One region of the Paraburkholderia kirstenboschensis genome, then DNA from elsewhere that is predicted to be linked to it. Evidence: predicted binding sites of a transcription regulator. Region 1 holds the regulator's gene; each other region holds the start of a gene.
What was found. The regulator LexA, encoded in region 1, represses DNA repair genes until DNA is damaged. The targets are predictions, from matches to a motif close to ACTGTATNNNNATACAGT.
Positions count from the first base shown of each region.

Region 2: imuA (translesion DNA synthesis-associated protein ImuA) is a predicted target of LexA. The motif match lies at 4,371-4,388, and genes of this name have one in related genera.
Region 3: RW095_RS23635 (ATP-dependent helicase) is a predicted target of LexA. The motif match lies at 5,774-5,791, and genes of this name have one in related genera.

Region 1 is NZ_CP136513.1:945,433-955,135, reverse strand. Features, by position in the region: gene cysW (sulfate ABC transporter permease subunit CysW) at 1-532, opposite strand, end outside; gene cysT (sulfate ABC transporter permease subunit CysT) at 529-1,425, opposite strand; gene RW095_RS27045 (sulfate ABC transporter substrate-binding protein) at 1,576-2,625, opposite strand; gene lexA (transcriptional repressor LexA) at 2,938-3,588, shown strand; gene RW095_RS27035 (hypothetical protein) at 3,718-4,074, shown strand; gene RW095_RS27030 (DUF2939 domain-containing protein) at 4,188-4,859, shown strand; gene RW095_RS27025 (universal stress protein) at 5,027-5,491, opposite strand; gene nodI (nodulation factor ABC transporter ATP-binding protein NodI) at 5,767-6,681, shown strand; gene RW095_RS27015 (ABC transporter permease) at 6,721-7,548, shown strand; gene RW095_RS27010 (hypothetical protein) at 7,642-8,064, opposite strand; gene RW095_RS27005 (NADP(H)-dependent aldo-keto reductase) at 8,277-9,329, opposite strand; gene RW095_RS27000 (DUF3820 family protein) at 9,471-9,683, shown strand.
Region 2 is NZ_CP136512.1:1,213,981-1,223,683, reverse strand. Features, by position in the region: gene RW095_RS14240 (RraA family protein) at 1-76, shown strand, start outside; gene RW095_RS14235 (aminotransferase class V-fold PLP-dependent enzyme) at 308-1,582, shown strand; partial or broken gene RW095_RS14230 (hypothetical protein) at 1,747-1,954, opposite strand; gene RW095_RS14225 (MFS transporter) at 2,150-3,115, shown strand; gene arsN2 (arsenic resistance N-acetyltransferase ArsN2) at 3,151-3,618, shown strand; gene RW095_RS14215 (hypothetical protein) at 3,628-3,828, opposite strand; gene RW095_RS14210 (hypothetical protein) at 3,860-4,222, opposite strand; gene imuA (translesion DNA synthesis-associated protein ImuA) at 4,440-5,102, shown strand; gene RW095_RS14200 (SOS response-associated peptidase family protein) at 5,494-6,456, shown strand; gene RW095_RS14195 (hypothetical protein) at 6,757-7,131, opposite strand; gene RW095_RS14190 (hypothetical protein) at 7,150-8,568, opposite strand; gene RW095_RS14185 (VPA1262 family N-terminal domain-containing protein) at 8,565-9,703, opposite strand, start outside.
Region 3 is NZ_CP136513.1:210,334-220,036, forward strand. Features, by position in the region: gene RW095_RS23605 (phospholipase D family protein) at 1-908, opposite strand, end outside; gene panS (ketopantoate/pantoate/pantothenate transporter PanS) at 1,066-2,025, opposite strand; gene RW095_RS23615 (MATE family efflux transporter) at 2,497-3,909, opposite strand; gene RW095_RS23620 (RNA-binding S4 domain-containing protein) at 4,235-4,453, opposite strand; gene RW095_RS23625 (hypothetical protein) at 4,764-5,228, shown strand; gene RW095_RS23630 (hypothetical protein) at 5,323-5,604, shown strand; gene RW095_RS23635 (ATP-dependent helicase) at 5,834-7,963, shown strand; gene RW095_RS23640 (DUF4088 family protein) at 8,090-8,857, opposite strand; gene RW095_RS23645 (AzlD domain-containing protein) at 9,183-9,512, opposite strand; gene RW095_RS23650 (AzlC family ABC transporter permease) at 9,509-9,703, opposite strand, start outside.

The DNA.
Region 1 (9,703 bases):
AGATCGTCGCGAGCACGATGCCGGGCACGGCGAAGATGATCTGCACGTTATGCGCTTGCAGCCACGGACCGAACCATCCTTGGGCGCCGAACATCAACACGTAGATGAGACCCGAGATCACCGGCGACACCGAGAACGGCAGATCGATCAACGTGGTGAGGAGCGCCTTGCCGCGAAACTCGAACTTCGCGATGCACCACGAAGCCGCGAGGCCGAACACCAGATTGAGCGGCACAGCGATTCCCGCTGTAATCGCCGTCAGCTTGATGGCCGCCAGCGCGTCCGGGTCGGCGAGCGACTCCAGATAAAAGCCGAGTCCCTTGTTCAACGCCTGATAAAACACGGCGACGAGCGGCACGACGAGAAAGAGCGCGAGGAACAGCAGCGCAATGCCGGTCAGAATCCAGCGGACGAGCGGCGGTTCAGTGACCGGATCGGGCCGGCGTGCAATGTTCAGTGGCGCGCGCGGAGCCACGGCGTGCGCCTTGACGCTGCCGGCGTTATCGACGTGACCTGCTGAATGGCGGCTCATTGCACACCTCCGCCAATGCTTGCAACGCTCGCTGCGCCCGGCGCCGGACCCGCGCTGCCGCGGCTCGTGCGGCGCTGCAGATACCACTGCAGCGTATTGATGAAGAGCAGCATCAGGAACGAGACAACGAGCATCACGACGGCAAGCGCCGTAGCGCCGGCGTAGTCATACTGCTCGAGCTTGGTGATGATGAGGAGCGACGTGATTTCCGACTTCATCGGCACATTGCCTGCAATGAAAATGACCGAGCCGTATTCGCCCAGCGCGCGGGCGAACGCGAGCGCGAAGCCCGTCAGCAACGCCGGCAACACCGCCGGCAACACCACGCGGCGAAACGTCAGCCAGCGCGATGCGCCGAGGCACGCGGCGGCCTCTTCCTGCTCGCGCTCGAACTCTTCGAGCACCGGCTGCACCGTGCGCACGACGAACGGCAAACCGATGAAGGTCAACGCGACCAGCACGCCCACCGGCGTAAAAGCCACCTTCAGACCGAGCGGCTCCAGAAACTGTCCGATCCACCCGTTGCCCGCGTACACGGCCGCGAGCGAAATGCCGGCCACCGACGTGGGCAGTGCAAACGGCAGATCGACCACGGCGTCGACGATGCGTTTGAACGGAAACCTGTACCGCACGAGCACCCATGCGACCAGAAAGCCGAACACCGCGTTGATCAGTGCGCCGCCGAGCGCGGAGAAGAATGTCAGCCGGTACGAGGCCAGCACACGCGGCGAACTGACGGCGCGCACGAACTGACTCCAGTCGAGGGACGCCGTCTTCAGAAAGGTCGCCGCGAGCGGAATCAGCACCACGAGGCTCAGATAAGCCACCGTGATGCCGAGTGTCAGGCCGAAACCGGGCAAGGCGCTTGGTTTGCGGAAGGTCAACGTGGTCATGCTCGTTACTCTTTCAGTTGATGCTCGTGTTGCCGGCCGCCTGGTCCTGATCGGCCAAAAGCGCGCCAATGGCGCGCTCCGGAAAGTGACGCGCCGTGGCGCGTCGCGTTGCCTCGGTCCACGCCTGCTGCGGCGCGGACCTCGGCTGTGTTACTGCGGCTGGTAGATCGAATCGAACACGCCGCCGTCGGCAAAGTGCGTCTTCTGCGCGTTGGCCCAGCCGCCGAACGAATCGTCGACCGTGTAAAGCTTCAGCTTCGGAAACTTCGAGGTCAGTTCGGCCGGAACCTTGTTCGAACGCGGACGGTAGAAGTTCTTCGCGGCGATTTCCTGGCCCTGCTCGCTGTAGAGGAAATTCAGATACGCTTCGGCCAGCTTGCGCGTGCCGTGCTTGTCGACGACCTTATCCACCACCGCCACCGGCGGCTCGGCCAGAATGCTCACGGACGGCACGACGATTTCGAACTTGTCCGGACCGAATTCCTTCAGCGACAGGAACGCCTCGTTTTCCCACGCGATCAGCACGTCGCCAATGCCGCGTTGCACGAAGCTGGTGGTCGCGCCGCGCGCCCCGGAATCGAGCACGCCGGCATTCTTGTACAGCTTGCCCACGAATTCCTTGGCCTTCTGGTCATTGCCGCCCGGCTGATGCGCGGCATACGCCCACGCCGCGAGATAGTTCCAGCGCGCGCCGCCCGAGGTCTTCGGATTCGGCGTCACGATCGACACGCCCGGTTTGGTCAGATCGTCCCAATCCTTGATGTGCTTCGGATTGCCCTTGCGCACCAGAAACACGATCGTCGACGTGTACGGCGACGCGTTGTCGGGCAAGCGCTTCTGCCAGCCTTTGTCGATCAAACCTTTGTTCGCGATCGCGTCGATGTCGTAAGCGAGCGCGAGCGTCACGACGTCGGCCTGCAAGCCGTCGAGCACCGAGCGCGCCTGCGCGCCCGAACCGCCGTGCGACTGCTTGAACGTGACGGTCTCGCCGGTCTTCGCCTTCCATTCCTTGGCGAAAGCCTGGTTCACGTCCTGGTAGAGCTCGCGAGTCGGGTCGTAGGAAACATTCAGCAGCGTCGTGTCGGCGGCTTGCGCGTGGCCGGCCGCGCCGAGGGCGCCGAGCGCGGCTGCCGCGCCGAACGCGAGCGCTGCGATGAGTTTTCGGCTCCTGCCTGCCCGACCCGTGTCCTGATGATTCATGTCAAGTTCTCCGCGTGTTGGTGCGCTGAAACAGCGTGTGGTGTTGTTTTGCGTCGGATCACGTGCACATGAGCGCGACTGGAAGGCCAGTCTATCGAAGCGCTTTCATCATTAAAAATAATGTTTATTCATTTTTTAATACGCAAAAGTGGTAATGACAGCCAGATAAGGCGTTGCGGCACGAAAACGGATGTTTTGACGCCGATTTACGACGTTGCAGCGAGGCGTCCACTCCCGAACTTAAAGTAAAGCTTGAATTGCGCCGGATACTGTATAAAAATACAGGCACCTGTTCATCCATACAGTGACGCCATGACCAAACTCACCGCACGACAGCAGCAGGTTTTCGATCTGATCCGCCGGGCCATAGACCGCACCGGTTTTCCGCCCACGCGTGCGGAGATCGCCGCCGAACTCGGTTTCAGCTCGGCAAACTCGGCTGAAGAGCATCTGCGGGCGCTTGCCCGCAAGGGCGTGATCGAACTCGCGGCCGGCGCGTCGCGCGGCATTCGCCTGCTTGCCGGCCCGGACGACGCGCCGCATCAGTTCACGTTGCCGCACGCCAGCATCATGCAGCTGTCGCTGCCGCTCATTGGCCGGGTTGCCGCCGGCAGTCCGATCCTCGCGCAGGAACATATCGCGCAACACTATGCGTGCGACCCGGCGCTCTTCTCGAGCAAGCCCGATTACCTGCTCAAGGTGCGCGGACTGTCCATGCGCGACGCGGGTATCTTCGACGGCGATCTGCTCGCGGTGCAGAAAAGAAGCGAGGCCAAAGACGGCCAGATCATCATTGCGCGGCTTGGCGACGACGTCACGGTCAAGCGCCTGAAGCGCCGCGCGAACGGTATCGAGCTGATTGCCGAGAACCCCGATTACGAGAACATCTTCGTTGAGACAGGCAGCGCGGACTTCGCGCTCGAAGGCATCGCTGTCGGGCTGATCCGCCCGGGCGAGTTCTGACAGCGCCGGGTCGGCTCAATGAGCAACAAGCTCAGTGCGTCATTAGTGCGTCCTCAGTGCGTCATTAGCCAACCGCCCGCCTGCTCACCGACTAAAGCAGTACTCATGTTGAATCGCCCGGAGAGACTCATGGAACGCCTTGCCCGTCTGTTGCCGTTTCGCCAGTTCGGCCGTCTGCGCCATCTGCGTAAGCTGGTGCCTTGCTCACTGATCGAAGCGTCCACGGCCGCTACCGCGTCGCTGTTCGACTCGCCCGCTCGCGGCTCCGACCTGCAGGCCGCGTTGCCGTCTTCACTACCGGCATTCGCCCGCGTTTCGCTGAATTCAGGGCTCAATACTGCGGAGCCGGAGCGCCGCGCGCCGGTGCGCGTCTACCATGGGCCGTCCCGGCTCATCATGGTCGGCACTGTGGATGCGGTGTGCCGCATGATCGACCGTTGCATCGCCGAGGAAACCAATGTCCACGGCGCGGTGTTCGAGTCCTGATGATCTGTGAGGTGTGCGGGCGCGCCGTGGCCACATGCTTTGTGGCAGCGCACGGATCGTTTCAGCGTGGCCGCGGTCCACGTTAGATCACACCTGACGGAGATTTCCGCTCGATGGCAGTTCGAACAAACAGGAAGCGCAGCGCCCGTCCGCTGATCGTCACGCTGATAGTTATCGCGGTGATCGCGGCGTTGGGCTTTGCTTATGCCTCGCCATATATCGCGCTCAATAACCTCAAACGCGCGGCCAACGCACGTGACGCGCAGACGGTGAATCGGTACGTCGATTTTCCGGCCTTGCGCGAGAGCCTGAAGCAGCAAGTCACAGGCTTGCTGACGCGCCGGCTGGACTCACATGGAAACGGCAATCCGTTGGCTGCGATCGGCGCGATGATTGGCGTCGCATTGATCGGCCCGCTCGTCGACGCGTATGCAACTCCCGACGGCGTGGCTGCGCTGCTGAACGGCATGCCGCCGCGCGGTGAGCCCGGTGAGCGGCCGAACGCTGCGCCGGTCACCGGCAATCCGCCCGTTGCCAGCGCGCCTGCGCCCGCATCGCCCGGTGCGGACATCGACGCGCCTGGCGGCGCTACCGGGAATGCGAGCGGCAACGCGACCACCAGGGGCGCCCCGCCGCAACCGCCGCAAACCACAGCCGGCTATCGCAGCCTCAACGAGTTCGCAGTCACCTACCAGCACGGCGCCGGGGACGCGCGTTACTCCGCCATCTTCATCCGCGAAGGTCTCTTCACGTGGAAGCTGGCAGCGGTCAATCTGAACGAGTGAGCGTCAGGCGCGGCGTGTCAGACCGAACACTCACGCCGCCGATCAGACTGAACGCCCACGCCGCTCACGCCCCACACTCCGCCCAACCCGCTCATCCGGCCGAACGCTCGCGTCCCGCACCAAGGCTGCATGCCTGGCGCGTGTGGCCGCACGCCCGAACCGCACTCTCAGGCCGCTTCTTGCTGCTGCTCATGCGCGGAAGAACACGCGACCAGAATGCTGCATGACACTCGGTCGAGCAGCGGTGTATTGCCTGCGCCCATCCACCATCGGGACAAGCCCGTGCGGCAACGGTGGCCCACCACCACGAGGTCGACGTGCAACTCATTCGCAAGATTGGCGATCTCGTCGATCGGATGGCCGAACGCAAAGTGTCCCTGAGCGTTTACGCCGCGCTCGGTCAGCCAGTCCACACCCTCTTGCAGGATGTCGCGTGCAGTCTTTTCGAAGCTGCCGCACGCGACGTCCGTCAGCAGGCCCGCGCTTTGCGCAATGCTCGAGCGCATGTCCACCACCGAAAGCAGATGCGTTTGCGCCTTCAGATCCAGCGCAAGGTCGGCGCCGCAACGCAGAGCCTTGCGGCCTTCGCGCGAGCCGTCATAGCACAGCAGAATTTTCTGGTAGCTCGCCATCGTTTTTCCCCTTTCCGCGAAAGCGCGGTCTGAATCAATCATGGTGCGCCGCAATTCAGCTTGCAAGGGATGGAAAACGCTAAGTGCGATTGCTGCGTGCCCCGGCCTTGTGCATACGAGGCGCGCTCCGTGGAGACAGTGCCCGCGGCGCTTATGCGGCGGTGCAAGAACGCGCTGTGCGGCGCGCTCCTCGAACGGCCACTTCGCAGCCAATGACCTAGAATGAGCAGCCTTCCCGTCGATTCGCCTCTTTTGCCTGAGCCTCGAACCAATCCATGCCCGACACCGCCATCGAATTCCAGCAGGTTGAAAAAAGCTACGGCGAAAAGAAGGTTGTCGACGGACTGGCGTTTCATGTCGACGCCGGAGAGTGCTTCGGCCTGCTTGGACCGAACGGCGCGGGCAAGACCACCACTTTGCGCATGCTGCTCGGCATCGCCGCGCCGGACGCCGGCTCGATCCGCCTGTGCGGCGAGCCGATTCCCGGCCGGGCGCGTATCGCGCGGGCGCGCGTCGGCGTGGTGCCGCAGTTCGATAACCTCGATCCCGACTTTACCGTCCGCGAAAACCTGCTGGTGTTCGGCCGCTACTTCGGCTTGAGCGCCGCGCAATGCCGCGCGATGGTGCCGTCGCTGCTGGAATTCGCGCGTCTGGAAAGCAAGGCCGACGCGCGTGTGAGCGAACTGTCGGGCGGCATGAAGCGGCGCCTCACGCTCGCGCGGGCGCTCGTCAACGATCCCGACGTGCTGATCATGGACGAGCCGACTACCGGCCTCGATCCGCAGGCGCGGCATCTTATCTGGGAGCGACTGCGCTCCCTGCTCGCGCGCGGCAAGACGATCTTGCTGACCACCCACTTCATGGAGGAAGCCGAGCGGCTATGCGACCGGCTGTGCGTGATCGAAGAAGGACGCAAGATTGCGGAAGGCGCGCCAAGGGAGCTGATCGAGTCGGAAATCGGCTGCGACGTCATTGAGATTTTCGGCCCCGATCCGCTCGCATTGCGCGATGAGCTTGCGCCGCTCGCACAGCGAACCGAGATCAGCGGTGAGACGCTCTTCTGTTATGTGAACGACGCCGGGCCAGTGCATGCGCGACTGAAGCAGCGAGCGGATCTGCGCTATCTGCACCGCCCGGCGAATCTCGAGGACGTCTTCCTGCGCCTCACTGGCCGCGAGATGCAGGACTGACTTCCATCGACACTGCAAGAGACACGCAAGAGACACGCAATGGATGCACGCACGTACCGAAGCAACGAAGCCACCCCGCCCATGCAGGCCCCTTTCGCCGCGATGCCCGCGAACGCGGTCAACTGGATTGCGGTGTGGCGCCGCAACTACCTTGTGTGGAAGAAGCTTGCGCTCGCCTCCATGTTCGGCAATCTCGCCGATCCGATGATCTATCTGTTCGGCCTTGGCTTCGGCCTCGGGCTGATGGTCGGCCGCGTCGACGGCGTGCCGTATATCGCGTTCCTCGCAGCGGGCACGGTTGCGTCGAGCGTCATGATGTCCGCGAGCTTCGAGTCGATGTATTCGGGCTTCTCGCGCATGCACGTGCAGCGCACCTGGGAAGCAATCATGCACACGCCGTTGACGCTCGGCGATATCGTGCTTGGCGAAGTGATCTGGGCGGCCAGCAAGTCGGTGCTGTCGGGCGCCGCGATCATGCTGGTGGCGGGCGCGCTCGGCTACGCCAGTTTTCCGTCAGTGCTGCTCGCGTTGCCCGTCATCGTGCTGACGGGCCTCGCTTTCGCAAGCGTCGCGATGGTCGTGACCGCGCTCGCGCCGTCGTACGACTTCTTCATGTTTTATCAAACGCTGGTATTGACGCCGATGCTGTTGCTCTCCGGCGTGTTCTTCCCGATCTCGCAGTTGCCTGCCGCCGCACGCGCTGCGGCCGAGGTCCTGCCTCTGGCGCACGCAGTCGATCTGATCCGTCCGGCCATGCTTGGGCGCCCGCTCGACAACGCGCTGTGGCACGCGGCCGGGCTGGCGGCTTATGCGGTGGGCGGGTTTATCGTCGCCGGCGTGCTGTTTCGGCGCCGGATGATGAAGTAACTCGTGCCGGGCCGCAGATGTGCGCGGAAAATTCGAGGGCGGCTGACCCGAGAAGTCGGCGCCCACGAATAAACTTGCGGCACGGACGCGAGTTCAGTCCTCTTCGTCGGTCCAGGGAATGTCGACGTCCGAGATGAACGCGACTGTCGCAAACGGGCCGCCTTCGTGTCGCCCGATCTTGCCATCGGCACGCTGCCATTCCACCCGGAACATTGTGCCCGGATCGTCGGCAATCAGCCGCACGGTGCGGATCTCGTCCGGATCGGCGTCCTCGACCGGACCGTCGAGCGAAATCTGCAGTTCTTGCGGCCACAGACCGTCGGCCGGATCGTAAATCTTGTCGCCGTCCGGAATCAGCGTGAACGCTTCGACGCCGATCGTCGCCGAGGCATCCACGATCATTTTGGCTAGCGCGCGCAGCAGCGCGGTGGCGCGCGCCGAATTTGCCTGACGGATTGCGAGGTCCCCGCGCGTCAGCGCCTGCTCAAGTTTTGGGTTTGTTTTTTGTTGCGCCATTCGATGTCCTGAGTGCTATCGCCGAGTGTGAACAGCGCGGCTGAAAACCCGCCGCCGCTGCCGATTTTCCGGGCTGCATCCTACCATTCGTACGCGCCGCGCCTCGCGCGGAAGCACGACACGAACGGAGAAGCCCGTCCTGCTCACCACAGTTTAGGTCGTGATTTGCCGACAGGGAGAGACATTTGCCTTTCGTTGCATGTCCAGCGAACTCAAGGCGCCGGGTTCGGCTGCATCTGATGCAGTGCGTCGATTTCGTCGAGCACGTCCTGCGGCAACTTCACGTTGACGCTCGCAATGTTCTCCTTCAACTGATCGAGCGAGGTCGCGCCAATCAGATTGCTCGTGACGAACGGCCGGCTATTGACGAAGGCAAGCGCCAACTGGGCGGGCGACATGCGATGGCGCTTTGCCAGTTCGACGTAACGCGTGGTGGCCTGGATCGCTTGCGGTTTGCTGTAGCGCTGGAAGCGCTCGAACAGCGATATGCGTGCGCCAGCCGGCCGCGCGCCGCCCTCATATTTGCCGGACAGCCAGCCGAAGGCGAGCGGCGAATACGCGAGCAAGCCGATATCGTCGCGGTGCGCGTACTCGGAGAGCCCCGCCTCGTAAGTGCGGTTCAGGAGACTATACGGGTTCTGGATGCTGACAATACGCGGCAAGCCGAGCTTTTCCGACGCGCGCAGGAACTGCGCGACGCCCCACGGCGTTTCGTTCGATACGCCCACATGGCGCACCTTGCCCGCCTTGACGAAGTCGGCCAGCACCGAGAGCGTTTCGTCGATGGGCACCGTATATTCGTCGTCGACCCACGGATAGGCCGGACGGCCGAACGTCATCGTGTTGCGGTCCGGCCAGTGCAACTGGTACAGATCGACGTAGTCCGTTTGCAGACGCTTCAAGCTGTCGTTCAGCGCCTCAGTGAGGTTCTTACGGTCGAACTGGTTGGTCTCGCCGCGGATATGTCGCGGGTTATGCGGCTGGCGCGCGGGCCCCGCGATCTTCGTGGCGAGCACGATTTTTTCGCGCTCGCTGCGATGCTTCGCGAGCCACGTGCCGATAAATCGCTCGGTCGAGCCTTGCGTCTCGGCGCGCGGCGGCACCGGATACATCTCTGCGGTATCGATCAGGTTGACGCCGTGATCGAGCGCGTAGTCGATCTGAGCGCGCGCATCCTGCTCTGTGTTCTGCTCGCCCCACGTCATGGTGCCGAGTCCGATCAGGCTGACCTGCACATCCGAATCGCCGAGTCTGCGGTATTCCATGGAAGCTTTCCTATTCGTTGTATGAACATAAACCGCTGACGTTACCATGCCCGCGCGATGCCTGCAGCACGGCTAGAATGCCGTGCCGGCGTGCAGTGCAAGCGCGCCGCGCCCAACATTCCTTTGCGCCGGTCCATCACGATGAATCCCGAACACCTCGAACTGCTGGTCACACGTGTGATGCCCTACGGCAAGTACAAAGGTCGTTTGATCGCCGACCTGCCCGGCCATTACCTGAACTGGTTCGCGAGCCAGGGCTTTCCGCCGGGCGAGATTGGACGGCTGCTCGCACTGATGCACGAAATCGATCACAACGGTTTGTCGTCGTTGATCGAACCTTTGCGCAAGCGTTAAAGCGTTCCTACGACCAACCG
Region 2 (9,703 bases), on a different replicon from region 1:
GGCAGAAATCGCGACGGGACGTTGCGAGCAGGAATGGATTAATCAGATTCTGGTCGCCAAAGGTCTGGCCGAGTAATCGCAGGGCATGCAGAGCGCGACACATGTCTAATACCAGTCCGAACGGATTAACCGTATCAAGCCTTCTCCAAGCATGGCCGCGAAAGCACTTGTGGACAAGCTTCGCACACAGGGGCGCCAAATCATCGACTTTACGAGTGGGGAGTCGGATTTGCCGACACCTCCACATGCTATCGACGCAGCTATCCTCAGCCTTCTTATAACGCAGCGCAAACGACCATCGCAAATCATGAAAGAATCTATCGGCTCGCTCTTTCCGGAGGAGCTCACTCGCGAAATTAAAGCCCGTTTCCATCACGTTGACCACGATTTTGATGGCAAGGCGCGGTTGTTCTTCGACAATGCCGGTGGGTCATTTCGACTGAAGGCAGCTACTGAGCGGTCGGCTAGTGTGGATGCAATTCCGGATTGCACCGAACGCATGCATCATGCGGCGCGACATCTGCAAGCAATTCAGACCGAGGGCACGGACGACTTCCGATTCATCCTGAATGCGACTGGGGGCACCGTTTTTGCCTCTCTCACCGCGTCCGGAGCCATGTTCGACATGGTGCGCGCCATTGCCGAGAATGTCCCGGGCACCAACCTTGTCACTACCACACTGGAACACCCGTCGTCGTTCGACGCGGTGTCTTACTACGCCCAGCACCTTAACAAGGAGCTTCGGGTCGCAAAAAGCAATCCGGTCACGGGCGGTATCGACGTAGAGGATGTGGTCATGCTCATCGACCAGAATACGTGCTTCCTCAGCGTGATGTATGCATCGAACATCTCCGGCGCCAAAATCGACATCAAGAACATCGTTCGGCGAGCTCGAATGATTAAGCCGGACCTCTATGTCATCGTCGACGCGGTCCAGCATGCGCCGCACGGCGTGATTGACCTGGAAGACACGCCAGTCGATGCCCTGAACATTGCCCCGTACAAGTTTTTTGGGTGCAGAGGGTCGGGCATGTCCTGGCTGTCAAATCGTGCCGCGAGACTTCCGCATCATAAGCTGAATGGCAAGCCGATAGACTTCTGGGACCTTGGAAGTTCTGCGCCGGCACAGTTTGCCGTCATCACGGCGATTGTCGACTACGTCTGCTGGCTTGGAACGCACTTCACCGGAGCCACGGACCGGCGGGCCAGATTCGTCGCAGGCATGCACAATATTGAGCTTCATGAGCGCGCTTTGTTGTCCCGCATGCTTGACGGCAGTCTGGACATTCCTGGGCTGAGACGGATTAACGGCGTCAAAGTGCTGCTTGACCACCCTGATTTGACGAAGCGGGATTTAATAGTGGCAACTGCGTTCCAGAACCTGTCTCCGGCCGACGCTGTGCGCGAATATGAGAAGCGTGGTGTCGTCGTTTATGAGCGGGTCGCGACGAGCCTGTATTCCAGGCGCATGCTCGACTCGTTCGGTATAGATGGCGCAATTCGCGTATCGCCCTTGCATTGCCACTCTGGGGCGGATATCGACCAGTTCCTGACCATCACCGCTCAAATCGCCAAGCTCTAGGTAATCGAATTGGCTGAACACCCGGCGCAGCAGTGGCTTTGCGCTCGCACAGGCGCATCAAGCGCAGGACGCGTACATCGAAGCAATCTCTTCTAGACGCTGACCACGTAAAAAAAATCTAACTGCATAGCGCCGACAGACTTCGGAACGTGGCACCGGTCATTCTAGCCGTTGCTATCCACCCAGGCTCGCGCCCAGTCAAGTCCCGCGAGCTGAGCCTGCTTGTCTGTATCAAAAAACATCAAGAACGCCCGAAGCATCAGCTGATTTGTTGCATCGGGTAATAGTCCTGCTTGCCGCGTACCGCTCAGGTTGAAGGATATCTTCCTGCTGAAGAATGGCATGTTCGCGCAGCCGAACCGATTTGCGCAACTGGTTGGCGTTCACCCCAGCCTTTAGGGCGAGGCAGACAGCGATGCGCCTGGTTGCAGGCAGGCGTCGACCGCCGCTTGTCTGCGGGGGCGAAACTGCGCTTGCCGCCGACACACGTGTCACCCGCAAGGGCAAAAAGGTGAGGTCATTCTCGGTCATGGATTGCGTCCGCAACTTTGGGTTGCGGACACCATCGTGGACTTTCTCAAACGCAGAAGCTTGGGTGCGCGAAAACTAGCGCTTACGTTGCTCGCTGTGCCGCCGCACGCTGCGCCGCCGCACGCCACGTTTTACGACCCCGTCTTCGCCGTCGTCACGCACCGCTATCCGCGAAGCTTCCGAACCAAAATCACGCTCATCACGCTGGTCGCTGGATTCGCCAGCACGGTCTTCATACCGTTGACCCAGTTTTTGGTTGGCTCGGTGGGGTGGAGGACGTCACTCGTTGTTCTCACTGCCCTAAATCTGATTATCTGTCTGCCTATTCATGTGCTGACAATCCGTTCTTCGCGCGCTGACCCGGGCGCCCGGCCGACCAATGGCGCGGTAAAGCTGGCCAACGACGCAGCCACACGTCGCGCGCTTCGTTCTCCAATTTTCTGGGCGCTCGCGGTGTGCTTCACAGCCTACTACGCGACGTTCGCGGCGCTCACATTTCATCTGGTGCCGCTCATGGTCGAGCGCGGCGTGTCGAACGCCGTGCTGGTAACAACCATGGCGCTCATCGGTCCGGCTCAGGTAGCCGCACGAGCCGTCTGGTTCACCTTCGGCCGAACGGTTCATGTTAGTACCGTGGGCATCATCATCGTGACGCTATTCCCGCTGTCGACCGTTATCCTGATAAGTGCTGGTCACTCGGCCGCGCTCCTATGGCTGTTCGCGCTTTGCTACGGCGCTGCGAATGGCATGATGACTATCCTGCGCGGCACCATCGTGCAGGACCTGATGTGGACAGAAGACTACGGCGCGGTCAGCGGTATGCTCTCGTTCCCGTCGAATGTCGCCAAGGGAACAGCACCGATTGCCGCTGCCAGCATCTGGAGCTTCACTCACGGTTATGTAGCTGTTGAGTGGACCGTGTTTCTCGTCTCGATACTGTCAGCAATCGCGTTCTTTGTGGCTGTTCGGGTCAGCCGCCACGCTCAACCTATGGCCGCCTGACATCGCCTCCGAAACCATCAAGGACAACGTCGACTATGAAGATACGTTCCGCACGAAGTGATGACCTTGATGCCATCAAAGTATTGCTCGTGGAAAACAGGTTGCCGGCGGTCGACATCACCGCTATTGGACTCAACGGCTTTTTGGTCGTAGAGGACGCAAACGGAGGGTTCATCGGGTGCGTTGGTCTCGAGAAATCCGGGACAAGTGCGCTGCTGCGGTCACTCGTCGTAGCGAACAACGCTCGCGAGAAAGGATTGGGTCGCCAATTACTGGCTTACGCCGAGAACCTTGCGCGGGCCGATGACATTTCTGAATTGTGGTTGCTGACGACGACCGCCGCCGAGTTCTTTCAACGGGCCGGCTATGTCGTAGCAGACCGGACCACTGCGCCAGCTGAAATCCGAGCAAGTACGCAGTTTGCAATGTTGTGTCCAGCATCGGTGATTTGCCTGAGGCGCGTGCTGGAAAGTGTTCCTACAAAGAGCGTCACGCGCGCTTAAAACTGAAGGTTAGCCGGGGGTGTCCACCCACGCGCGCGCCCAATTGACGCCAATGCTTCGTGCTTCATCTTCTGTTCTACACGCCGCGAGCACACCCGAACTCTCCACGAGCTTCGTACCCTTCGTGATGGTTCCGCTCGCCGCATAGCCGTCATGCTGAGGAATCGCGTGGCCCCAAATGCTGTATCCCTTGTAGGTGTCCGGTTCCATCTTCGGTCTGTGCTTGGAACGAATCCGCGCGTCAATTTGAGACTGCACTGTTACATCGCTTCCAGATTTTGGCAACAACGGGAGATGCGTATTGAACTGTCATTGCAGAAGTAAAAAGCTGCTCGGGCCGCGCATCGCCTTCATCGTTGGGTTCATGCTCTACGACCGCGCGAGCGATTTCACGCGCCTCGGCGACAACTTCAATCCGCTCCAGCCAGCTTGCCGTCAACGCGTTCCGTTGCAGCCAGATACGGGTGGACTCCACAAGGTGGTCATTGCTGAGCCAGTCCCCTTGCAAAGAAAGGGCTGCGACGTCGCTAACAGCGAGGTAGCAGCAAAGCACCGACTTGTGCGCGTCTGTAAGCAAAGGCAATCCGACGATGTCTTCAAACATGGCCCCCTCCAAGCTGGGCATCTGCTATGGGCATGAGTGCGCGTGCCGTTTCTGAACCACACGCATTTTGCGCCCGCTGGCGTCGGCTCGGCCGGCCGAGAAGCTGATTCCGGCGGCCACGCGCGAGCGGGCTGAATCGGTGGAGGATACTGTACATTCATACAGTATTCTCCGCAATCATGACTGCGAGCACGACCGCCCTTGAAAGCATCCATCGCTGTGGCGGGCGTCCCAGCTCGCGCAAGGGCGCGGCCGAGTATTGGACGCGGGTTACCCTTCGCTTTCGGCGGAGCTTCCGGATGGCGGGTGGCCGCTAGGCGGGCTGGTTGAGCTGCTTGTGCAGCAAGGCGGCGTAGGCGAACTCCGCCTGCTCCAGCCGGCATTGAAGTTAGTCGACGCCCGATGCGTCGCGCTGCTGCAGCCGCCCCACGCACCGCACTGCCTCGGTCTGGCCCACATCGGCGTGCCGATTCAGACGGTGATGCATATAAAGGCGCCGAAAACGGCGGACGCGTTGTGGTCGGCTGAGCAAATTCTTCGAAGTGGCAGTTGCGGCGCCCTGTTGTATTGGACTCAGCACGTCCAAGCCTCATCGCTGCGTCGCCTTCATCTAGCCGCTCAGGCTTCGGACACGCTTTTCGTTATGCTGCGCCCGCTCGCTGTCGCGCAAGATGCGTCGCCCGCGATATTGCGACTTGCTCTAAAGGCCGCCGCGGGAGGCCTTACCGTCGAAATAGTTAAGCGTCGTGGTCCCGTCGGTATCGAACCACTTACCATCCAATTGCAACCGACACCTGTGCTTCTATCGACACGGGGCCGCACCGTCAGACCAATTGCTCCAGTGGCCGTTCCACGTGTCCCGGCGGAGCTGGCGCATTGAGGCTAATCAAGTAGCGACGCCTGTTGCCATCACTTCTCGGCTTGGGCCGCGACGCTCTTGGCGGCAACGGGAAGGGCTCGTCGCGGCGTGGCGGTTAGCGAGCGCCTCGCGTTTGAAAAGTAGCGGCCTGATTCGGGCCGCTTCCAGCGAATGCACTTGTGTCTAGGCTGCACTGGAAGTGCGGCACAACTGGTGCTCCACGCCGCCAAAGCCTCCTCCTCATCATCAACCAGCAATACGCTTGTCATACCCAGTTGTCCAGGCCGCAACATAATGTTTGGCAGCCTGCGACTGGTCAAAGTTCACACAAAATCTCGTCGAAGTTGCACGCCCGTCGTGCTCGCGTCGTTTCAGAGAATGCGTATCATTGGAAAACAAAACGGAGGCATTGATGTGCTACTCGGCCCAGATTCAAGCTGACTATCGCAAATTCGTACGCATGTTTGGCGCGACAATGGACATCCATGAGTTCGCGCGCCTATTCTTCGAACGCGCTGAGGGTGTAAGCAAGGCGAAGATTCCGAAGGCGATGGAAGATGCGTTCGCCGAACCACAGACCGACGCCGAGCGCGAAATCAAAACATCAATCGACCGATTCAACGCCGGGCAGGTGACCAACCTCGAGCAGGACCTGTTCAAACAACGTAAGCGACTGGCAGACGCGGAACGGACACTGCAGACAAAGATAACCAAGGCTGCTACCGCGAGCCAGCGAATCGCCACCGATAAAATTGCCTGGACGCGCGGCAAGCTCGGTGACCTTCAACGCACCGAGCCAAAGCCGCGTGACTCGCGCATTTTTCCGGGCCACTACGCGCCCGTGATGGTCATCGAAGACGGGCAGCGTATCGTGAAGCCGATGCGTTATCAATGCCGCATTGCTGGCAAACCCGCGTCCTACGACGTGAAATACCCCGGCACATATAACGCCCGTCGAGACAATCTTGAAGGCTTTTGGAAGCCGTGCTTTGGATACACGCACGGCGTGATGCTCGTCGATGTGTTTTATGAGAATGTCAGCAAGGCCAAGATGGAGGGGACGTTATTCGAGACTCACGAGCGAGACGAGAATGTTGTTCTGGAGTTTCGCCCGAGTAATGGCGAGCTGATGCATGTCGCATGCTTGTGGTCGCGCTGGTCGGCTCCTGGCGAACCAGACTTGCTCTCATTCGCGGCCATTACGGACGAACCGCCGCCGGAGGTTGCAGCGGCAGGTCACGACCGCTGCATTATCCCTATTAAGCCGGAACATATAGACGCTTGGCTCAACCCGGATGCGTCGGACTTGGCGGCAATGTACGCCATACTTGATGACAGGGACCGGCCGTTTTATGAGCACAAGTTGGCGGCCTAAACGGGTAATGTTGTCCCGCTAGCCGAAGGGACTTAGCTGCGGGACCGCGTAAAAGAAAACTCTGTCGCCGTAACCTGTGACCGCTCGCGGAGCATGTGGGTCATCCCGCGGCTAACTTTTCGGAATGTGAAATTGATGACTGGCCCAGGGTGTGAGAGACTTAAACTCAAACTGACTCAACGATGACGCAGATACACTCACGCAGACAGACTTGAGGAGCTGACACCTTGGCGCAACTTATACAGTCATTGTCGGAGCTGGCGTATCTTATTGTGCACCTATTCAGCAGGTAGTCGTGGCTCATTCTGCTGGGTCGAAGATGCCTGCGATTCCGACGTAAGTCGTCACGTCGAGTTCAGCATTACCGAGCTTCCGAAGAGCGTAATGGTGACGGTCGCTGAGCCACCGGTCGCCGCCAGCCTCTCGCAAGACATGGCGGAAAGCGCGTACATCACCCCTGCTTGCAAATAGCTGTCCGACGTATCGCTCTGCATCAAGTCTCCCTGCCTCTGCGGCCGCCGCCATGCTATCCATCACCCATGACAGACCCGGGGTATGAGGTCTTGCGAGCAGTTCCGCAAGCTTGATTGGCGTCAGAGATTTGTTCTTGTGGTCCCACCCGCCGAATTCGAGACAGCCGCTCGCCATTCGTTGACCTTCTTGGGTTTCGAACATGAGTGGGGTCTCGTCGCTTCATACTTTCGCTTGTACGTCGTGGTATGAGTAACGGACGCGGGCGTAGTCAGATGGGGGCTGAATTTCTGGGGGCAGGAGTTCGGCATCTCCGTCTGCGAGCTTGCGTCCATGAACGACCAGCCGCAGGCGCGACAACAATCGGTTTCTTTCAGTGATGAGGTCGGTCGATGAATTGAACCATTGTTGTTCAATCGTATTGACGGAGAGCGTCAGCGCTGCCTCGAAATCATCGCGTTCGTGACTCGGCATCTGCGAGTAGTACATTGCCACCGGGTAGTCAAACGCACAGGTCGCCGGAGCAAACAGGTAGACCTGGTGCTCGTTCTTGCCGTAGTTCCAGTTGGTCCATCGGTCGAAACACATTGACCACATTGCGCTAGCCGCGCTTTCTTCCACCTCTTGCGCGAACGTCGCCATGATGCTGGCTATTGGTTCCGCAGACCTCTTCGAATAGCTCAAATTAACCGCCGATACAAAGGCGGTCCAGTGGGACATTTGCAAGGACGCGAGCGCTTTGGGTAAGGCGATGCACATCAGAGACCCGCTATACGGCGCCCGTAGCAAAGCGTCCATCCACCCGGCCCAGGCGGAAGTATCTGCTGCTTGCAGAAGTAACTGGCGCAGCAGCTCGTCCCAGTCGTGAGCATTGCTGCCGCGCCGATGTGCGTTCTCTATATCGTCAATGCTGGCATATTTCAGCCACATGACGGGGACGCTGAGGGCGAGCGCGGGGAAGTCGTCTTGAAGGGTGAAACGAACCAGCAAGGCGAGAAAGACACTATCGTTGATGGCCATTGCCTCAGCGAGTTTTGCTGGGTCGAGTCGCCACAGCAGTCTTACCGCGGACCAAAGCGACGCCCGCGGCTCGGGCATGACGTGCGGAAGAAGATGACTCACCTTGAGGAAATTTCCCCGCTGCGCCGAGGCTTTTATTTCTTGCTCTGCGTTGGGGATACGGTCGTGTCCCGGCATAAAGGAACCTACCTCCGCTTCGCAAATGAGATGGTACAGCTCGTCTGCCAGTGCATCATTTCCCAATTGCGCCGCGACTTGTCCGACGTCGACCGAGTCGAGCCCGAGCGCGTCTATCGTATACAGCGACGTGGAAAGCTCAGCGAACGCGATGGGATTGGACGGAGACCAGTGGCGCAGGCGCTCCAGGACAGCGCGCACCCCTGCCTCCCATGAGGCGCGTGCTGTTTCGTCGCACTGCACATTCACGAGAGAGCGATGGCGCAAAAACGGGAATTGCGTCGCAAGCTGTTGCCCGAGACTTTCGAACGTATCGGGTGCGAGTTCCCCGCCGTTTTCGAGATACTCGACCACTTGCGCCATCCCTGTCGGCAACGTGGACGGGCCGGCGCCGCAAGCAGCGGCAAACACCTCGGGTGCGATACTGACGAAGGCTTCGTTCATGGCGTCTTCCAAACAACGTATTTCGGGGCATCGAGCAAATTCCACAGTTCAAGGAAGGCCTCGCGGATTAGCTCGCCGTCAGGGACCTTCTGAAGAATGTGGTGCTGCCGCCCTAGGCTGTTGACCGATGTTCCCAGAGACCACGCCATGGCGCCACCGGACGCGCCCGGGAATATTAGAAATCGGTCGTGAAAGGGCCAGCCAGCTCCGCCCGCGCGAACCCGGAACTCAAGGTTGAGTCCCTGACAGTTGCCCTTAGACTGCTCAAGTACGTTTCTTTGCTCTAGCTGCCATGACAGGCGGCTTGCGCCCTTTTGACCGCCGGTGCACTCGTGCGCGGCATTGGTGGGCGGGTCGTCCGGCCTCTTTCCGCAGTGCTTGCAAACCTTGGGTGTCTTTCCATCGCTCAGTCCGCGCAAGTCCGCGCCAGGCCATGGGCACAAAAATAGAGTGCTAAGCACGTCGTTGGCAGCAAGGTATGGGTCCCACAGCCATACGCCGCTCTCGCCATGCGTATCCATTAGCCACCGTACATCGGCCAAAGCTCGGCTTCGGCCCGCGTCAGGCGCGCCCTTGTACTGAACAAATTCTTTGCGGCTCTGCAGCGCGGACAGGCTGTCTCGGAAAATCCGTTTGGAACGCCAAGGCTCGCGCGGATTCGAACCAGGTCCGCTCGCGGCGGGCGGAGGGTCGTCCCGGAGTACCAGGGTGAATAGCTCAGCTTTGCCTCCTTCCGCGGGTGGCGCGAGGAACTCGCGCGTTTTCGGATTAATGGTGTGACTGGTCACACTGAACTGACCGCCGAAGAACGCGCTCTGGGCTGATGCGCCTAGGATAACGTCATTCACATCGTCCCAGACAATGTAGCGTGCGCCGGTTCGCTTCGAATGAATGGGAAGGCTCGCTGGGCCAGCAGTGACCGCCGTCGATGCAAAGTTCTCTATGGTCGAATCTTCATAAACCTCCCAGGAGACCCGAAGGGGACGCGCAGATACGTCCGGGTGCCATGTAGGTCCGAAAGCAAAGTTGCCACCCTGATTTCCGCCAAACTTGATGGCAGCCACTGTCACCGGCAACTGGATGAGCACATTACCGATGCGGTCAGAGAGACCATCGATTCCCATTGGCACATAAG
Region 3 (9,703 bases), 740 kb from region 1:
TGCTTGCCCGAAATCTGCGTGGCGAGCGGCGTCGCGTTCAAGGGCTTCGCGTTGTACGGATCGGCGTTGGTGCGCCAGTGCTGGCGAAGGTCGTCGCGCGTCTGATCGAGTTCCCCGCGATCGAATTTCTGCTTGTTCAGCACGCCCAGCGGATACGCGACGCTGCTGTTCCAGTAGTCGTCGAAGCTCGCCGAGACATCGGCGGTGATCGGGCCGGCGGCGAGCACGTCGATGTCGCGAAACTGCAGGACTTCGCTCGCGCTGAAGTATTCGTCGCCGAGATTGCGGCCGCCGACAATCGCCAACTGGTTGTCTGCGATCATCGCCTTGTTGTGCATGCGGCGCGTGAAGTGGCCGATCTGCGTGAAGACATTCGTGGTGCGCTCGAACATGCCTTCACGCGCGCTACCGAACGGGTTGAAGACGCGAATCTCGATGTTGTTGTGCGAATTCAAGCCCGCCATGATGCGGTCGATGTCCTTGAAGTTCAGGTCGTCGACCAGCATGCGCACGCGCACGCCGTGATCCGCCGCGTACAGCGCCGCGCCGAGCAGCAGCTTGCCGGTGGTGTCCTCGTTCGCGATGTAGTACTGCATGTCGAGCGTTTTTGTCGCCGCACGGGCGAGCGCGATGCGCATCTGCAATGCGTCGGTGCCGCTCGAGAGCACACGAAAACCCGATTCCCCCGGATGAGCGGCTTCAAGCGGTTCTAGCGCCGCACGAAGCGGCGTGGTTTCGGTCGGGGCTAACGCGTGAGTGACCGGGCGATCGAACGCGGTGGCGGGAGGTTTGCTCGCGCACGCAGTCAGAAATGCCGACGTGCAGCACAGCAAGAAAAAATGTCTGGCGGCGCCGATCGCGCGCTTGCGTTGCGTCGCGGTCTGCTTTTGTTCTATATGCCACTGCACGCTTTTTCCCCTTGTTGTTCAGGCTTTTCGTGACGGCAGCGCAGATGCTTCAGCCGCGCTGCCGAGAAATCCATTCTAAGGGGAATCGCGCCGCCGGACTGTGCATCGCGGCACGCCGGCGGCGCGTGGGACCGTTATGAGCGGTGGTCCGAAGCCGTCAGACGCGTTCGGTGTTCAGCTCGCGCTCGCCTTCGGCATACGTCGAGCCCTTCGCCGGACGCCCTGCCCAGAAACCCGCGAGCAGCGACCCCGACAGGTTGTGCCAGACCGAGAACAACGCGCCGGGCAACGCGGCAATTGGCGTGAAGTACAGCTTGCCGAGCGTCGCGGCGAGGCCCGAGTTCTGCATGCCGACTTCGATTGCAAGCGTGCGGCAAACGGCTTCGTCGAAACCCAGCAGACGGCCGCCCCAATAGCCGCCGAGAAGACCGATGCCGTTATGCAGCACCACGCCGAACATCACCACGAGGCCGACGGATGCAATGCTCTTTTGCGTGCCGCCCACCACCGCACCGATGATCAGCAGAATCGCGACCATCGAAACGAGCGGCAGCACCGGCTCGATCTTGCGAACGGCCTTGCTCAACAGATGATTCACCACGAGGCCGATCACGATCGGCAGCGCGACGATTTGCAGGATGCTCATCAGCATGCCGTGGACGTCCACGGCGATAGACGCATCCACGTAGAGGCGCGTGAGAAGCGGCGTCGCAAAGACGCCGACGAGCGTGGACAACGCACTGATCGTCACCGACAGCGCGACGTCGCCGCGCGCCAGATAGATCATCACGTTGGACGCGGTGCCGCTCGCCACGCTGCCCACCAGCACCATGCCGGCGGTCAGATCGGGCGGCATGCGCAAAGCTTTCGCGATTACCCAGGCGGCGAGCGGCATCACGAGGTAATGCAGCACGATGCCTGCGATCACCGGCGCCGGCCGTGTGAAGACGCGCTGAAAGTCGGCAACGGAAAGCGTGACGCCCATCGCCAGCATGATGATGGTCAGAAGCGTGGTGACGTGCGGAGCGATGCCGGCGAACGAAGCCGGCGAGAAGTACGCCGCAACCGAAACGAGCACGGCCCAAACGGGAAAAAGACGGGTGATGCGGGCAAGCATGGGGCAAGGTCCTTGGTTATGTTTTATGGCGAGAAGAGGGGGTTGCTTGTTCGCAAGCGAGCGCGGCGCTGAAGGCCGCGACGGTCTGCGGGGCGGCGGCGCCTCACGGATTGCAGCGCGCGCCTATGGGCACGTCGCGCCGTACGTCGCGGGTTGCTGCGGTTACGTCGCGAGAGAACGGCAGGTTGTCAGCGGATGGTGGACCTGCCGGCGGCGCGGTCCTTTGTGAGGCGCGCAAGCGGAGCTTCGGTGGATGGACGCGGGTTCGCGACAGGCATCGAAGAAGTCATGCATTTTAACGTTGTGGGCGCGAGCTTGCTGACTCTCTGGTTGCGCGTGTAACGAGTTCGCGGGGACGTTGTCTTGCTGTGCCGTAGTTCCCTTGTGCGGCAAGACCGCCCGCCCGCCATGGCCGCGCGGCTCTACCACGCACAGCGGGCGTGCTTCAAACGACGAGTCCGTTCGCGGCGCTCAAACCGATGCGGCAGGCGGCGCATCTTTCGCGACCGGCACGCGCCGCAAGCTTAGCTTGTGAAAGCGCAGCGTCATCAGCAGCGCGACGCTCGCGAGGCCGGCCGCGAGTCCCCACCATAAACCGCGAGCGCCCAGCCCGGCATGAAACGCAAGCGTATAGCCGGTCGGAAAACCGATCACCCAGTAGCCGAACGCGGCGGCGATCATCGGTATGCGGGTGTCTTTCAGACCGCGCAGGCAACCTGATCCAACGGTTTGCATGCCGTCGACGATCTGAAAAATCGCCGCCACGCCGAGGAGCGAACTCGCGAGCGTCACGGTCACCGCATTGGCCGGATCGTCCAGGTGCAGATAGAGGCCCACTATCCAGTGCGGCGCGGCGATCAGCACGATTCCCGATAGCGTCATGAAGCCGACGCCGAGCGCCAGCGCGACGAAGCCCGCGTGGCGCGCGGCGAGCGGCTGCCCGGCGCCGGACCAGAAGCCGACTCTCACGTTGGCCGCCTGGCCGATGGCGAGCGGCACCATGAACGCCACCGACGCGACGTTCAGCGCGATCTGGTGCGCGGCCAGTTGCGACTCGCCGAGCAGCCCGACCATCAGACCGGTCGCGAGAAAGAGCGTCGATTCCACGCCGTAGGTGATCGCTACGGGCCAGCCGATACCGAACAGTTCGCCCATCAGCGGGACGTTGGGGCGCGTGGCGACCACGAAATGGCGATAGCGCGGCCGTAGGTGCAGGAGCGCCATCAGCACGAGCGCGGTCAGCCAGACGGTGATGGACGTCGCAGCGGCCGAGCCGAGAAAGCCGAGCCGCGGCAGCCCGTAGGCGCCGTGAATCAGTCCGTAGTTGAGAAATCCGTTCACGCCGACGCTGATCAGCGACACCCACAGGAGCCGCCGCGCCGCGCCGATCGCCGGCAGGAAAGAGCGCATCAGACCGACGCCGATCAGACTGCCCAGAGCGCCCCAGCGCAGCACCGCCGCATATTCGCCGACGTTGTGCGCGAGCAGCGCCGGTTCGCCGAACGCAAGCAGGATGGGCGTCGCGAAGGATAGCAGCGCGAACGCCGGCACCGACAGCAGCACCGACAACACAAAACCGGTCCAGTAGATGTGCGGCACGCGGCTTTCTTCCTGCGCGCCGCGCGCATGCGAAACGCTTACGCTGACGGACGTCAGCACGCCCTGCAGCAGCGTCACGACGACGAAGAACAGGTTGGCGCCCAGACCGCCGGCCGCGAGCGCGTCCGGCCCGAGAGAGCCGAGCAGGATCGTGTCGGTGACGCCCATGGCCATTTGCGACAGTTGCGCGATGGCGAGCGGCGCGGCGAGCCGTGCGGTGTCGGCGGCGTGGCGGGAAAGGGTCGGCGGACGGGTTGCTACCCGGGTGAGGCCGGATTGAGTCATGGAGCGCGTGAAAGTTTGACGGAATGACGACGCCGTGACCGCCGGCGACAGCGGCCCCGGAAGCACCCGCGGCACTGAAGGCACGCAATGCACGAGAGACGCGCGGGCCCACGGTCGCATGACGGCTCACGGGCCCCGCGATGACGCCCGTCAGCGCGGCTCCACGCGGTTTCCCGGAGGGCCCAGCAGCCGGCGATGTCAGCGGGGCGGCTCGTCTAGCGAAACCAACAGCTTATTGCGTGACCGCTGCAAAGTCGATGGACGAAGCACGTTTTTGGTGCGCGAGTTTGCTGCGGAATCTCGTGGTTCGACCGGGCAGCAGCCGTCAGGCTTCGTGGACCGCGATCCGCGTGTCGCCGAGCAGCACCACCTGACCCGCGCGGATCTTGCACGTTTTACGCGTTTCGACTCGGCCGTCCACCGTCACGGCTCCGTCCGCCACCATCATTTTTGCCGAGCCGCCGCTGTCCGCGAGCCCCGTGATCTTCAGCAGATTGTGAAGTTCGACGTAGTCGCCGGTGAGCGTGAAATCGAGGTTGGGCATGGGCATTGCACCTTCAGGCAAGGGGTTCGCATCATAAGCCACAAGCTTGCCCCGAAGAAGTCGCGTTGTCTCGCGCAGTGTTTCGTGAACGCATCGCAAGCAAATGCAAGCAGATGTTATCCGCTTGTCGGAAAGTGAAACGTCGCGTAACACCGGTCGCCACGATTGAACTTCACTCGTAAAGTGCATCTCAGCAGGAAAGCTTGCCGGATCTAGTTCGGCTATGAGCAGACCGGGAAGGTGTCCAGCGCGCCCAGCGCGATGCAGGATAGCTCCACCCGGCCACAACAACTCTAGAGAGGAATTTGCCATGACCCAGATTCGTACGCTCCTGATCGGAACCGCCATGACCGCATTCGCCGCTACCGCAGCGGTGGCGCAGACCACGCAGCCCGTTCAACCGGTCGCGGGCGTGAATACGCAGGCACAGCTCCAGACGCCAGGCGCCGACGTCGCGCCGGCCGCGCCCGCTGCTCAGGGCATCCAGCCGGTGACACCGGCACCGACGCGCCTGACGGCCTCGGGCTCCCCAGATCCGCTGGTGCAAAAGCGCGAAGCGAACGCGAAGGCTAATGCGGAGTACCGCGCGTCGAAGAAGGCGTCGAAGGCCGAGTTGAAGGAACAGCAGAAGGCTGCCAAGTCCGAATACAAGGAGCAAGTGCGCGACGCGAAGATCAACAAGAAAGCGGACAAGCAGGCCGCCGACAACGAAATGAAGATGAACCTGCAAAGTCAGGCGGGCGTGCAGCCTGACGGCGGCGAGGTTAAGCACTAATAGCAGGTCGAGCCGCGGGCTTAGTAAGCCCGCGGCGTCGAACCTGGTTTAAGCCGCTGTAGTTGATTTGATGAGCCTGGTAAGGAGGTATCGCATGAGCAACACTCAATCTACGAAGTCCGCAAAATTTCTCACGGGACGGCTTTGCGCGCTGCTGATCGCGGGCTGCCTGTCGTCGGCCGCATTCGCGCAGGCAAGCGATCCGGCCGCAGCGCCGGTCACGCACGCCGATCAGAAGGCGGCGAAGCAGCAGGCCAAGGCGGACAAGAAGGCGGCTGTCGCGCAAGCCAAGGCGGACAAGGAAAAGACCGAAGCTCAGGCCGACGCCGACAAGGCGCATGCCGAGGCCACTCTGAAGGACGCGAAAAAGCAGTAGGCTTTCTGCTCCCGGATGAGCAGACGCGTCTTGCTCGACGAAACGGCCCGTCTCCGAGAAGCAGACGGGCCGTTGTTTTTCGCCGGCGCGGGAAACGTGCGTGCGATGCGACGCGGCGCTCGTGTGACTGCCCAGCAGCCATGCGAAAAAAGGGCGCTTGTGCGCGCGGGTTGTATGGATATACAGTATGCGTCGCCGTTTCCATCCATCGAACGCCTTGAAAAACACCGTGCTTGCCGTCGCAGAAACGCCGCCGCCGTCCAATACCGCCGCCTGGCTTGCCAAGCTCAACGACGCGCAGCGCGAGGCCGTCGAATTCGGCGCGGCTACGCCTCATGCACCGCCGGGCGCCTTGCTGGTGATTGCGGGCGCGGGCTCCGGCAAGACCAGCACGCTTGCACACCGCGTGGCCAATCTGATGGTGAAGGGCGCCGATCCGCGCAGAATCCTGCTGCTGACGTTTTCGCGCCGCGCGGCGCTCGAAATGACACGCCGCGTCACGCGCATCGCCACGACGGCGCTCGGCACGCGCGCCGCGCTCGCGCAAGGGCTGACATGGGCGGGCACCTTCCATAGCGTCGGTGCGCGGCTTCTGCGCGAATATGCCGAACTGATCGGTCTCGCACCGGCTTTCACGATCAACGACCGTGAGGATTCCGCCGACCTGATGAATCTGGTGCGGCATGAACGGGGCCTATCCGCGAAGGAACGGCGTTTTCCGGCCAAGGGAACCTGCTTCGCCATTTACTCGCGCGTCGTGAACACCGGCGCGTCGCTCGGGCAGGTGCTCGACAGCGCGTTCCCGTGGTGTCGCGAGTGGGAAGCCGATCTGCGCATGCTGTTCGCCGCCTACGTCGACGCCAAGCAGAAGCAGAGCGTGCTCGATTACGACGACCTGTTGCTCTACTGGTCGCATATGGCCGCGGAGCCGGCGATTGCCGCGGATATGTCGGCGCGCTTCGATCACGTGCTGGTCGACGAATATCAGGACACCAACCGCCTGCAGGCGTCGATCCTGCTCGCGCTGAAGCCGGACGGACGCGGCCTGACCGTGGTCGGCGACGACGCACAGTCGATCTATTCGTTTCGCGGCGCCACCGTGCGCAACATTCTCGATTTCCCGGCGCATTTCGATCCACCCGCGGCGCAGGTCACGCTCGAACGCAATTACCGCTCGACCGAGCCGATTCTTGCCGCGTCGAATGCGGTGATCGAACTGGCGAGCGAGCGCTATACCAAGAACCTGTGGACCGACAAGGCGTCGGCGCAGCGTCCCCGGCTCGTCACTGTTGCGGACGAGGCCGACCAGGCCCGCTATATCGTCGAGCAGGTGCTCGAGGCGCGCGAGCAGGGCATGACGCTGAAGTCGCAGGCGGTGCTGTTTCGCGCCGCGCATCACAGCGCCGCGCTCGAGATCGAACTTACGCGGCGCAACATTCCGTTCGTGAAGTTCGGCGGCCTGAAGTTTCTCGATTCCGTGCACGTCAAGGACGTACTCGCGGTGCTGCGCTGGGCCGAGAATCCGCGCGACCGTGTGGCCGGTTTTCGCGTCGTGCAGTTGTTGCCCGGCGTGGGGCCGGCCACGGCCGCCAGAGTGCTCGACAAAATCGTCGCGCGCGCCGGCGTGGGCAATCCCGCCGACACCGCGGGGGGCACGCTCGCCGCGTTTGCGCCGCCGCCTCGCGCGCAGGAGGACTGGCATCCGTTCGTCAAGCTGATGTCGACCGTGTATGGGCGGCAGACGCCATGGCCTGCGGAGTTCGAGATGGTGCGGCGCTGGTACGAGCCGCATCTGGAGCGCAATCATGAAGACGCCGCGATCCGTCATGCCGATGTGTTGCAGATGGAGAGCATTGCGGGCACGTATGCATCGCGCGAGCGCTTTCTGACCGAGTTGACGCTCGATCCGCCCGATGCCACAAGCGACGAATCGGGCGTGCCGCTCATCGACGAAGACTATCTGATCCTGTCCACCATCCATTCGGCAAAGGGACAGGAGTGGCGCAACGTGTTCGTGCTAAATGGGGTCGACGGTTGCATTCCGTCCGATCTGGGCACCGGCAGCGAAGAGGAAATCGACGAAGAGCGCCGCCTGCTCTACGTGGCGATGACGCGTGCAAAGGAAGACCTGCATATCGTCGTGCCACAGCGCTTTTACGTGCACAACCAGACGCATATGGGCGATCGTCACGTGTGGGCGTCGCGCACGCGTTTTATCCCCACGCACCTGATGCCCCTGTTCGACGCGTACGCGTGGCCGCGCGTGCCGATGCCCAGTGCACCGACGGCCGCGGGGCTTGCCGCGGCGGCGCAGGCGAAGGTAGAAATCGGAGCAAGGCTGAGGAAGATGTGGGACTGAGCCGTGCGCTGGTGGGCGGTCGGGCGGGTCGATGCCGGGCAGGCTGCTGTAGCTGCTCGGGGAGCTTCCCCGTAGCCTCCCGGTAGCAGCCAGCTAGCTCCACACGCTGGCTGCCGCTTGGTAAAGCTAGCGCGACTGCCGTTGCTGCTGTTGCGGTGCCGGACGCGGCGGCACGAAGAAGTTGCGCAGCCACGCCGCCATTCGCGAAAACACGTCGTAGGGTTCCTCGACGAAGATTTCCGGCTTCAGCAGGCGCAGATATTCCATGATCTGTTGCGCTTCCTGCTTCTGGAACGAACCGTGCGAAATGCCGAGCCGCAACAGCCCGCGCAGTTCGCCCAGCTTTTCGCGCGCGGTGCTGCCCACGCTCGTTTCGCACGCCACCTTCGCTTCATACACACGCTGACGCAGCGATTCCACGAGCCGCCATGCAGGCGTCTGCATGATTTCCTCGAGCGCCTGAATGTCTTGCACCGCGCCCTTGATCTGCGCCGACAGCGGGTCGACCAGCACGGCGTCGCCTTCGGCTTCCTTGACGATCGCCGCCGCCCAGTCGCGACATTGCTTGGCCAACTCTTCCGGCGTCCACTCCGAGCGCGCCGCAAAGCCGAAACCGAATTCGCCGGCCTGCCGCATCAGAATCGCGACGACGTCCGGAAATTCCTTGTCCAGCGTGCGTTTCGCCCATGCATACTGGCCGCCCTGCAACATCCGCTGAACTGCATGTTCGGTCAGCGGCACCATGTTGTCGAGCAGCTTGGCTCGCAGAAAGTCCTCGAACGAAGGCGTCGCGAACTGCGGATCGAGCTTCAGCGATACGCGCAGAAATGCATCGAAATCCTTGCGCAGCGTCGCAATGGTCTCGTCTTTGAGCGTGAGGGTAATTTGACCCATGTGTCTATCCCGTTTGGTCCTGCCGCGCGGCCTCGTCGTGTTTTTCCGGTCGCAAGCGGACCCGGAAGACTGGACGTGCAATGGCTGCGCGTTTGATTCCTGCCTGTTGCCGCGTCATTGGCGGGACGTATCCCGACGAGCGGACCTCGACTGCATATCGGCGGATCGACGGGAAACTTAAGGGTTTTGTCGGATTTGAGGCGGGCTCGGTAGCGATGCCGGAGAGGTTTTGCGGCTCTCGATCAAAGTCGGCGGTGAAGGCGGAAGCCGCCACCGCCGGCTGCTTCCGCGTGAGTGAGCCCTTACTTGTTGGACCCCATGCGCGTTATCGCAGCACCACGCATTGCCAGACAAAAAACACCGTGAGGCCCACCGCGATGGTAACGAGCGGCCGCCGTGTCAGTGCGCTCACGAGGACAGCGGCCAGTGCACCGACCAGTTGCGGATTGCGCCACGTCAGCTCAGCGCCGGTGTCGGCGCCATGCGGCGAGACGGCCATCGGCACGATGATTGCCGTTAGCACGGTGACCGGCACGAAGCCGAGCGCGGTGCGCACCAGAGGCGGAAACACCAGCCGGTCGCCGAGCACGAAGACGGCGGCGCGGATCACCCCCGTGATGAGCGCCATGCCGAGTATCAATACGACGTAGTTCATCGCGATCCCTCCGCCGACCTGCGCGCACGCCGCAAGCCGAAGCCCGATGTGGAAAGCAGTACGCCGACCACGACGCCCGCGAAGACGGCGGCGAGCAGGCCGAGCTTGTACGGCCACGCTTGCCAGAAGAAGGCCAGCGTGCCCGCGGTCACCGCGGCCGCGATATAGCGCAACGCGATGAGCTGCGGCAC